2 regions of the Streptomyces sp. NPDC056580 genome follow, and region 2 is predicted to be linked to the other one. Evidence: riboswitches for the same ligand, from Rfam matches in the RefSeq annotation. Region 2 holds a riboswitch; the other holds the start of a gene.
The links. A riboswitch is a leader RNA that binds a small molecule or an ion and turns the genes downstream of it on or off. The one in region 2 is predicted to bind cobalamin.

Region 1: another riboswitch for cobalamin. It lies ahead of ACFQ9Z_RS20405 (ribonucleoside-diphosphate reductase subunit alpha); the one in region 2 lies ahead of ACFQ9Z_RS02935 (CbtB-domain containing protein).

The regions. Positions count from the first base shown of each region.
Region 1 covers NZ_JBHTVE010000008.1:350,777-354,980, forward strand. The annotation lists gene ACFQ9Z_RS20400 (ribonucleotide-diphosphate reductase subunit beta) at 1-238, opposite strand, end outside; gene ACFQ9Z_RS20405 (ribonucleoside-diphosphate reductase subunit alpha) at 295-2,685, opposite strand; cobalamin riboswitch at 2,810-2,942, opposite strand; gene mctP (monocarboxylate uptake permease MctP) at 3,083-4,204, opposite strand, start outside.
Region 2 covers NZ_JBHTVE010000001.1:626,658-630,861, forward strand. The annotation lists gene ACFQ9Z_RS02920 (SsgA family sporulation/cell division regulator) at 1-331, shown strand, start outside; partial or broken gene ACFQ9Z_RS02925 (spore photoproduct lyase family protein) at 359-775, shown strand; gene ACFQ9Z_RS02930 (CbtA family protein) at 858-1,622, opposite strand; gene ACFQ9Z_RS02935 (CbtB-domain containing protein) at 1,647-1,868, opposite strand; cobalamin riboswitch at 1,904-2,046, opposite strand; gene ACFQ9Z_RS02940 (histidine phosphatase family protein) at 2,153-2,755, shown strand; gene ACFQ9Z_RS02945 (DUF779 domain-containing protein) at 2,836-3,195, shown strand; gene ACFQ9Z_RS02950 (phosphodiester glycosidase family protein) at 3,310-4,204, shown strand, end outside.

The DNA of each region.
Region 1 (4,204 bases), on a different contig from region 2:
CCAGGTTGTTCGCGACGATCGAGTCGCCCGTCGCGAAGAAGGCGACCAGACGGCCGATCAGGTGCTGTTCGGCCGGGGACAGCTTCGCGAGGTCGGCGACGTCCGAGTGGAGGTCGACCTCCTCGACGGTCCAGGTGTTCTTGATGGCGTCCCGGTAGCGCTCGTAGAAGTCCGGGTAGCGCATCGGACGGAGAGTCAGCTCGAAGCCGGGGTCCAGCAGGTTGGTGTGACGAGTCATCGCAGTCGGCGCGGAGCGCCGTCCTCCAGGAGTGGTGGTCGGGTGGCGGGCGGGAGTTACTGGCAGGCCTCGCAGGACTCGGGGTTCTCGAGGGAGCAGGCGACCGCGTCGGGGGCGGCGGTCTGCTGGACGGGGACGGTGGCCTGGGGCCGCGCCTGTCCCTGGGCGGCGCGGGCGATCCGGGTCGCCGGGCGGGAACGCAGGTAGTACGTCGTCTTCAGACCCGACTTCCAGGCGTAGGCGTACATCGAGGAGAGCTTGCCGATGGTCGGCGTCTCCAGGAACAGGTTCAGCGACTGGGCCTGGTCGAGGAACGGGGTCCGGGCCGCGGCCATGTCGATCAGACCGCGCTGCGGGATCTCCCACGCCGTGCGGTAGAGGGCGCGTACGTCCGCCGGGATCCAGGCGAAGTCCTGCACCGAGCCGTTGGACTCGCGCAGCGCCTCGCGGGTACGGGCGTCCCACACGCCCAGCTCCTTCAGGTCCTTCACCAGGTACGAGTTGACCTGGAGGAACTCCCCGGACAGCGTCTCGCGCTTGAACAGGTTGGACACCTGCGGCTCGATGCACTCGTACACACCGGCGATGGACGCGATGGTCGCGGTGGGCGCGATGGCCAGGAGCAGCGAGTTGCGCATGCCGACCCGGGCGATCCGCTCCCGCAGCGCCGCCCAGCGCTCCGGCCAGGTGAACTCCACGCCGTAGTGGTCGGGGTGCAGCACGCCCTGGGCGGTGCGCGTCTTGCGCCAGGCCGGCAGCGGTCCGTTGCGCTCGGCGAGGTCGGCGGAGGCCTCGTACGCGGCGAGCATGATCCGCTCGGCGATCCGGGAGGACAGGGCCTTCGCCTCGGGGGAGTCGAAGGGCAGCCGCAGCTTGAAGAAGACGTCCTGCAGGCCCATCGCGCCCAGGCCCACCGGACGCCAGTTGGCGTTCGACCGGCCCGCCTGCTCGGTGGGGTAGAAGTTGATGTCCACCACGCGGTCGAGGAAGGTCACGGCCGTGCGGACGGTCTCGTCGAGCCGCTCCCAGTCGAGGTCGCCCGTCGCGGTGTCCACGAAGGCGCCGAGGCTGACCGAGCCCAGGTTGCAGACCGCGGTCTCGCCGTCGTCGGTGACCTCCAGGATCTCCGTGCACAGGTTGGAGGAGTGCACGACGTGCCCGGCGGTCGCCGTCTGGTTGGCGGTGCGGTTGGCGGCGTCCTTGAAGGTCATCCAGCCGTTGCCGGTCTGCGCGAGGGTGCGCATCATACGGCCGTACAGGTCCCGGGCCGGCATCGTCTTCTTCGCGAGCCCCGCGGCCTCCGCCGCGCGGTAGGCGGCGTCGAACTCCTCGCCCCACAGGTCCACCAGCTCCGGCACGTCCACCGGGGAGAACAGCGACCACTGCCCGTCGGCGTCGACCCGGCGCATGAACTCGTCCGGGATCCAGTGCGCCAGGTTCAGGTTGTGCGTACGGCGGGCGTCCTCACCGGTGTTGTCGCGCAGCTCCAGGAACTCCTCGATGTCGGAGTGCCACGTCTCCAGGTACACCGCCGCGGCGCCCTTGCGCCGGCCGCCCTGGTTCACCGCGGCCACCGAGGCGTCCAGCGTCTTCAGGAACGGCACGATGCCGTTGGAGTGCCCGTTGGTGCCGCGGATCAGCGAACCGCGGCTGCGGATGCGGGAGTACGACAGGCCGATGCCTCCGGCGTGCTTGGAGAGGCGCGCGACCTGGTGGTAGCGGTCGTAGATGGAGTCCAGCTCGTCCAGCGGGGAGTCGAGGAGGTAGCAGGACGACATCTGCGGGTGCCGGGTGCCGGAGTTGAACAGGGTGGGGGAGGAGGGCAGGTAGTCGAGCCGGCTCATCAGGCCGTACAGCGACGCGACCTCGTCCACGGAGCGGGCGCTGTCGTCCTCGGCCAGCCCGGCGGCGACGCGCAGCATGAAGTGCTGGGGCGTCTCGATCACCTTGCGGGTGATGGGGTGGCGGAGCAGGTAGCGGCTGTGCAGGGTGCGCAGGCCGAAGTAGCCGAAGCGGTCGTCGGCCGCCGGGTCGACCAGCGCGTCGAGCCGCTCGGCGTGCAGGCGCACGAACTCCGCGGTGCGGTCGGCGACGAGACCCTCCCGGTGACCCACGGCCACGGACCCGGTGAAGGAGGTGACGCCCTGCGAGGCGGCCTCGACGCGGATGGAGACGGTCAGCAGCCTGGCCGCCAGCCGGGAGTAGGCGGGGTCCTCGGAGATCAGGCCGGCGGCCGACTCCGTGGCCAGCTCGCGCAACTCCGCCTCGTCGGCCCGGGCCGACCGGCCGCGCAGCGCGGCGGCGGCGACCCGGCCGGGGTCGGCGTCGGGGAGGTCGGCGGTCAGCTCGGTCAGGGTCCGCAGCAGCGCGGCACCGGGACCGTCGGTCTCCACCGGGGCTCCGCTCGCCGGGGTGGCTGAAGCCGGGTCGGCTGGCGCGATGGTCACGTGGGGCTCTCCCTCGCTCGGCACGGGGCCTTGCGGAGGGCAGGGGGCAGCGCGGGCGCGCACGGCGCCGCGTCCACCGGCCCATTCCACGAGGCCCGGACGTCGATGAGCACCCGGACCGGACGGCCGGGCGCACGCTGCCGGCAGGTCCTCGGACTGAAACAGGCGTGCGGAGGCACGCGAGTACACCGTTGCGGGACAGTTCCGGATTCGCACCGGATTCCCCTGCGGCGACAGCGAGCATGAGCATACATCTAGTGCCAGGCTGCCGTGGCACCCCCACATGTTGTGGCTGTTGCGTGTTGCGGTGGCTCCGCAGCGTCAGATCGCATGACAGCGGGCCGCCGACGTCGGTGCTGTCGGCGGCCCGCTGCGGGGTGGTCGGTGACCGGTCGCGCTAGTGGGCGCTGCCCGCGGTGGCGGGCGGGAGTTCCACCTCGACCCCGGGATCGCCCGCGTCGGCCGTGTAGTCCTCCGGCCTGGTCTCGTCGAGGCCCTCGGGGGCCTTCACGGCCTTCAGGACGAAGGTGAGCACCACGGTGACCACGACGTTGAGCACGAACGCGGTGAGACCGATGTAGCCGATCTCCCCGATGCCCGGGATCTCCTTCGCGGAGCCGCCGAAGTGCGCCTGGGTGGGCGAGGCCACCCCGTAGGCGGCGAGCGTGCCGTACACCATGCCGACCGCCCAGCCGGCGAGCAGCGCCCAGCGGTGGAACCAGCGGGTGAACAGGCCGCCGACCAGGGCCGGGAAGGTCTGCAGGATCCAGATGCCGCCCAGGAGCTGGAAGTTGATGGCGACCGTTTTGTCCATCGTCAGCACGAAGACCAGCGCGCCCACCTTCACCAGCAGCGACACGATCTTGGAGACCCGGGTCTCCTCCTTGGCCGTCGCGTCCGGCTTGATGAAGTCCTTGTAGATGTTGCGGGTGAAGAGGTTCGCCGCCGCGATGGACATGATGGCCGCGGGCACCAGGGCGCCGATGCCGATCGCCGCGAAGGCCACGCCGGCGAACCAGTCCGGGAACATGTCCTCGAACAGCTGCGGGATCGCGAGCTGGCCGTTGGCGACCTTCACCCCGGCCGCGATCGCCATGAAGCCGAGCAGGGCCAGCAGGCCGAGCATCAGCGAGTACAGCGGCAGGATCGTGGTGTTGCGGCGGATCACCTCACGGCTCTTCGAGGACAGGGTCGCGGTGATCGAGTGCGGGTACATGAACAGGGCGAGCGCGGAGCCCAGCGCCAGGGTGGCGTACGTCCACTGGCCCGCCTCCGGCGGGGCCAGCGCGCCGCGCGGTTTGCCGGTGGCCGGGTTGACCTGGCTGAAGGCGTCGCCCGCCTTGGCGAAGACGTCGTCGAAGCCGCCCAGCTTGATCGGGATGTAGATGATCGCCACCGCGATGACGATGTAGATCAGCGCGTCCTTGACGAACGCGATGAGGGCGGGGGCGCGCAGGCCCGACGAGTAGGTGTACGCGGCCAGCACGCCGAAGGCGATGAGCAGCGGCAGGTCCTTCAC
Region 2 (4,204 bases):
CGACTCGGCCGATCCGTTCGCCGTACGCCTGGACTTCCCCGGCAACCCCGTGGGCGCCGCGCCCTGGCTGTTCTCCCGGGACCTGCTGTACGCGGGCCTGGGCGTCCCGTCCGGCCAGGGCACCGTGCGGGTCTGGCCGCCGTGCCGCTGCCACGGGTCCACCACGGTGCGCGTGCTGCTGCGCGGCGTGGGCGGTGCCGCCGTGCTGTACATACCGGCCGGTCCGTTGGGGGACTGGCTGACCGAGACGTTCCGGGCGGTGCCCGCCGGTACGGAGAGCTCCCACCTCGACTGGGACGCCGTCCTGGCGGAACTGCTGCGCCGCGGGTGACCGGTGAGGACGGGCGGCGCCCGGGAAGACGTGAGGACCGCGTCCCCGGTGGCCGAGCGCATCGCCGCCGCGGCCGACTTCCTGGACGCGGGGTACGAGGTGCACTTCAACCTCTCCCCCGTGGTCCTGCGTCCCGGCTGGCAGCAGGCCTGGGCCGAGTTGCTGCGGCAGCTCGGCGACGTGCTGCCCGAGCGGGTCAGACGGCAGGCGGCCGCCGAAGTGATCATGCTGACCCACAACCGGGAGCTGCACGAGGTGCACCTCGGCTGGCACCCGCGCGCCGAGGACGTGCTCTGGCAGCCCGGAATCCAGCAGGGCAAACGCTCCGAGAACGGGGCGCTGAACGTGCGCTACGACCACGCGGTCAAGGCGAGGGGGGTGGAGGAGCTTTGGGGCCTGGTCGCGGCGCACGCTCCGTGGCTGCGGATCCGGTACGCCTTCTGACCGGGGCGGCGCCGCTTCCGGCCCGGCCGGACGCCCACGGCACCGGCCCGCGAGCGGGCCGGGAGCCGGAGCCTCGGGCGCCTCAGCGGTGCCCGGCAGGGGCGCGCGCACCGGAGGCCGGCCGCCTGCCGGCCGTGCGCTCCGCGGTGAGCACCCGTTCCGCGAGGACGCCGAAGACGAGCCCGAACGCCGTCCACAGGGTCGCCTGGACGGCCAGTGCGGCCAGGCGGAACTGCCACAGCAAGGTCGGGGAGAAGTCCTTGGGGACCTCGTCGACGGCCGGCAGGAACGCGTAGGCGAGCCCGGCGGCCAGGACGAAGAAGGCCCCAGCGGCCACCGTCGCGTTCCAGTTGCCGAGGCGGGGGGCGAGACGCTTGCCGAGGATCACCGTGACGACCGCCAGCAGCACGCTCAGGACCATCATCAGGAAGTACAGGGTCGTGCGCTTGCCGATCGTGTCGGGTTCGCCGACCGACGGGGGGTTGGCCGGGTACTTCAGGAACGGCACGACGTAGACGGCGACGAGGCCCGCTGCCGCCAGCAGCAGCGCGCTCGCACGCGGCCCGAAGCGGCCGACGCGGCCGAGGGCGAAGCAGTACGCGAGGGCGGCGATGCCGCCGAACGCGACGCCGTAGACGAGCACACCGGTGGACAGGCCGGCGGTCGACTGCATGGTGCGGGAGACCGCCTCCACGCCGTGTTCGTGGGCGTGCGCCTCCTCGTAGGCGATGGCCGAGTCGACGCTCGGTTCACCGAGGAAGTAGGCGACGACGAGGGCGAGCAGGCCCGCGGCGAGTCCCGCGAGCATGCCACGCACCAACAGGTTCCGGACGGTTGCCGAGTTCATGGGCGCGCTTGTTCCCCCGCCCGGTCAGTGGCAGGGGAAACCGAGCAGGTGCCGGGCGTCGTGCAGCCACTCGTGCACGTTCTCGCCGGACATCACGGAGGTCGCGCCCTGTTCGGCGCCGACGAAGTAGAGCAGGACCAGCATCAGGACGCCGAAGAAGACGGCCCAGGGGGCGACGGCGCCGATCGGCAGCTTGGCGGGGAGGACGTCGGGGGTGGTGCTGGGCTGAACGGCGGACTGCGCCATGGCAGGACCTCCTGGGGAACTCGCGTCCCGGCTCGGTGGTGCACGGGACGACGGGCGGGTCTGACTCGCCGGCCCGCACCGGGATCGGTGCGAACGGGCTCACAGTGGCGCGACCGTGCCGGATTCCCACCGGCTTCCGCATTCCGTCGTCGCTGTCGCCGAGAAGGTACCGCGAAGCGCGGTCGCGGCCAAGGGCGCACGGGTGCGGGACGGCGCCGCCCCGCAGGCCCCGTACGCTGTGGATGCCTTGCGCCCGAAGGGCCGTTGACCATGGAAGCGATCTCATGACGACCCGAGTGACGTTGATCTCACCGGCTATGAACCCAGCCGTGCGGGAGGCCCGCTTCGACGACGGGTGCTCGCTCGACGCGGCGGGCGCGGCGCGCGCCCGGTCGGCCGCGGACGAGGTGCGGCCGGCCGCCGCGGCACTCGTCTCCCCGGTCGTCCGCTGCCGGGAGACGGCGGCCGCGCTGGGCCTGGACGCCCGCGACGAACCCGCCCTGGCCGGGCTGGACATGGGCCGCTGGCGGGGGCTGACGCTCGACGAGGCCGCCGCCCGGGAGCCGGTGGCGCTGGCCCGGTGGCTGGCCGACCCGGCGGCGCGCCCGCACGGCGGGGAGTCGGTGCACCTGCTGTGCGCCCGGGTCGGTGGCTGGCTGGACGAGGCCGCCGGTGCCTCCGGCCGCCTGGTGGCGGTGGTCGAGCCGGAGGTCGTGCGGGCCGTGACCGTACGAGTGCTCGGCGCGCCGGAGGACGCCTTCTGGCGGATCGACGTACCGCCCCTGACCGCAACCGCCTTCACCGGCCGGGCCGGGCGCTGGAACCTGGCGCCCGGGACGGCGCTGGGCCGGACGGGCGGCACGCCGCAGGAGCGCCCCGGCCGCTGAAGGACGCCCTCTGGACGCCGTGGTGACCAGCCGTGAGACTGGGCCGGGTCCGACGCCCCCGGTGCTCCAGGACGGTGACCATGCAAGAGGAAGTCCCCCGCGTCGAACTCACCCCACGGGCCGCCGAGCTGGTGCGCCGGCTGCGGGCCGAGCACGGGCCGTTGATGTTCCACCAGTCCGGCGGCTGCTGCGACGGCAGCGCGCCCATGTGCTATCCGGACGGCGAGTTCCGGACCGGCGGCTCGGACGTGCTGCTGGCGGAACTGGCGGTGGACGGCGTCGAGGAGCCCGTGACGTTCTGGATGTCGCGGAGCCAGTACGAGGCCTGGAGCCACACCCGGCTGATCGTGGACGTGGTACCCGGACGAGGGAGCGGTTTCTCGCTGGAAGCACCCGAGGGAGTGCGTTTTCTCACCCGTTCTCGCGTAGTCGACGCCTAGGAGTCCCGTACGTCTCCGTCGTCTGCTGCACTTCCCTTGAGTCCTGTGGCGGTTGACGAGGCATCAGGGGGCGCGGTGACGAGAGGTCGGCGGCGAACGGCGGCGGGCAGGCCGGTGCTCACGGTTCTCACGGCGCTCGGCCTGCTGGCCGGCGCGGCCCTGGCCGGGGCGGCGCCGGCCGCTGCCGTGCCGGCCGGCGGCCGGGGCGAGCGGATCGCTCCGGGGGTCGTGTACCGGGAGTTCGACATCACGGCGGCGGCCGGGCGCACCCGCGCCCACCTGCTCACCGTCGACCTGGGCGACCCGCACGTCCGGGTGGACCTGCTGCACCCCGGGGCGGTGGCCGCCCGGGCCACCGTGTCCCGGCTGGCCGACTCGGCCGGCGCGGTCGCGGGTGTCAACGGCGACTTCTTCGACATCACCGAGACCCAGCACCCGGGTGTCGAGGCCACCGGCGCAAGCGTGGGCCCGGCGGTCGCGGGCGGCCGGGTGCTCAAGGCGGCGGTGCCCAGGGGCCAGCGGTTCGGGCCGCCGCTGCCTCCTGGCGCCACCACGCGGGACGTGCTCGGGGTGGGCGCCGACCGGCGGGCCCGTCTGGACCGCCTCTCCCTCACCGGCTCGGTGACCACACCGCACGGCAGGCTCCCGCTCGGCGGCCTCGACCAGTACGCGCTGCCGCAGAACTCCGTGGGGGCCTTCACCTCCCGGTGGGGCGCCGCCTCCCGGGAGCGGGCCGTCTGCGGCACGGACACCGACCGGGCGGCGCCCTGCAGCACCGAGACCTACGAGGTGGAGGTGCGCCGCGGCCGGGTGGTCGGCGCCGCCGGCACTCCGGGCCGGGGCCCCGTCCCCGCGGGCACCACGGTCCTGGTGGGCCGCGAACGGGGGGCGCGGGAGCTGCGCGAGCTGACCGTGGGAGACGCGGTGACCGTCACCCACGGCCTGGTGGCGGCCAGGGCCAGGGTGCCCTACGCGTTCGCGGTCGGCGGCTACCCGGTGCTGCGGCACG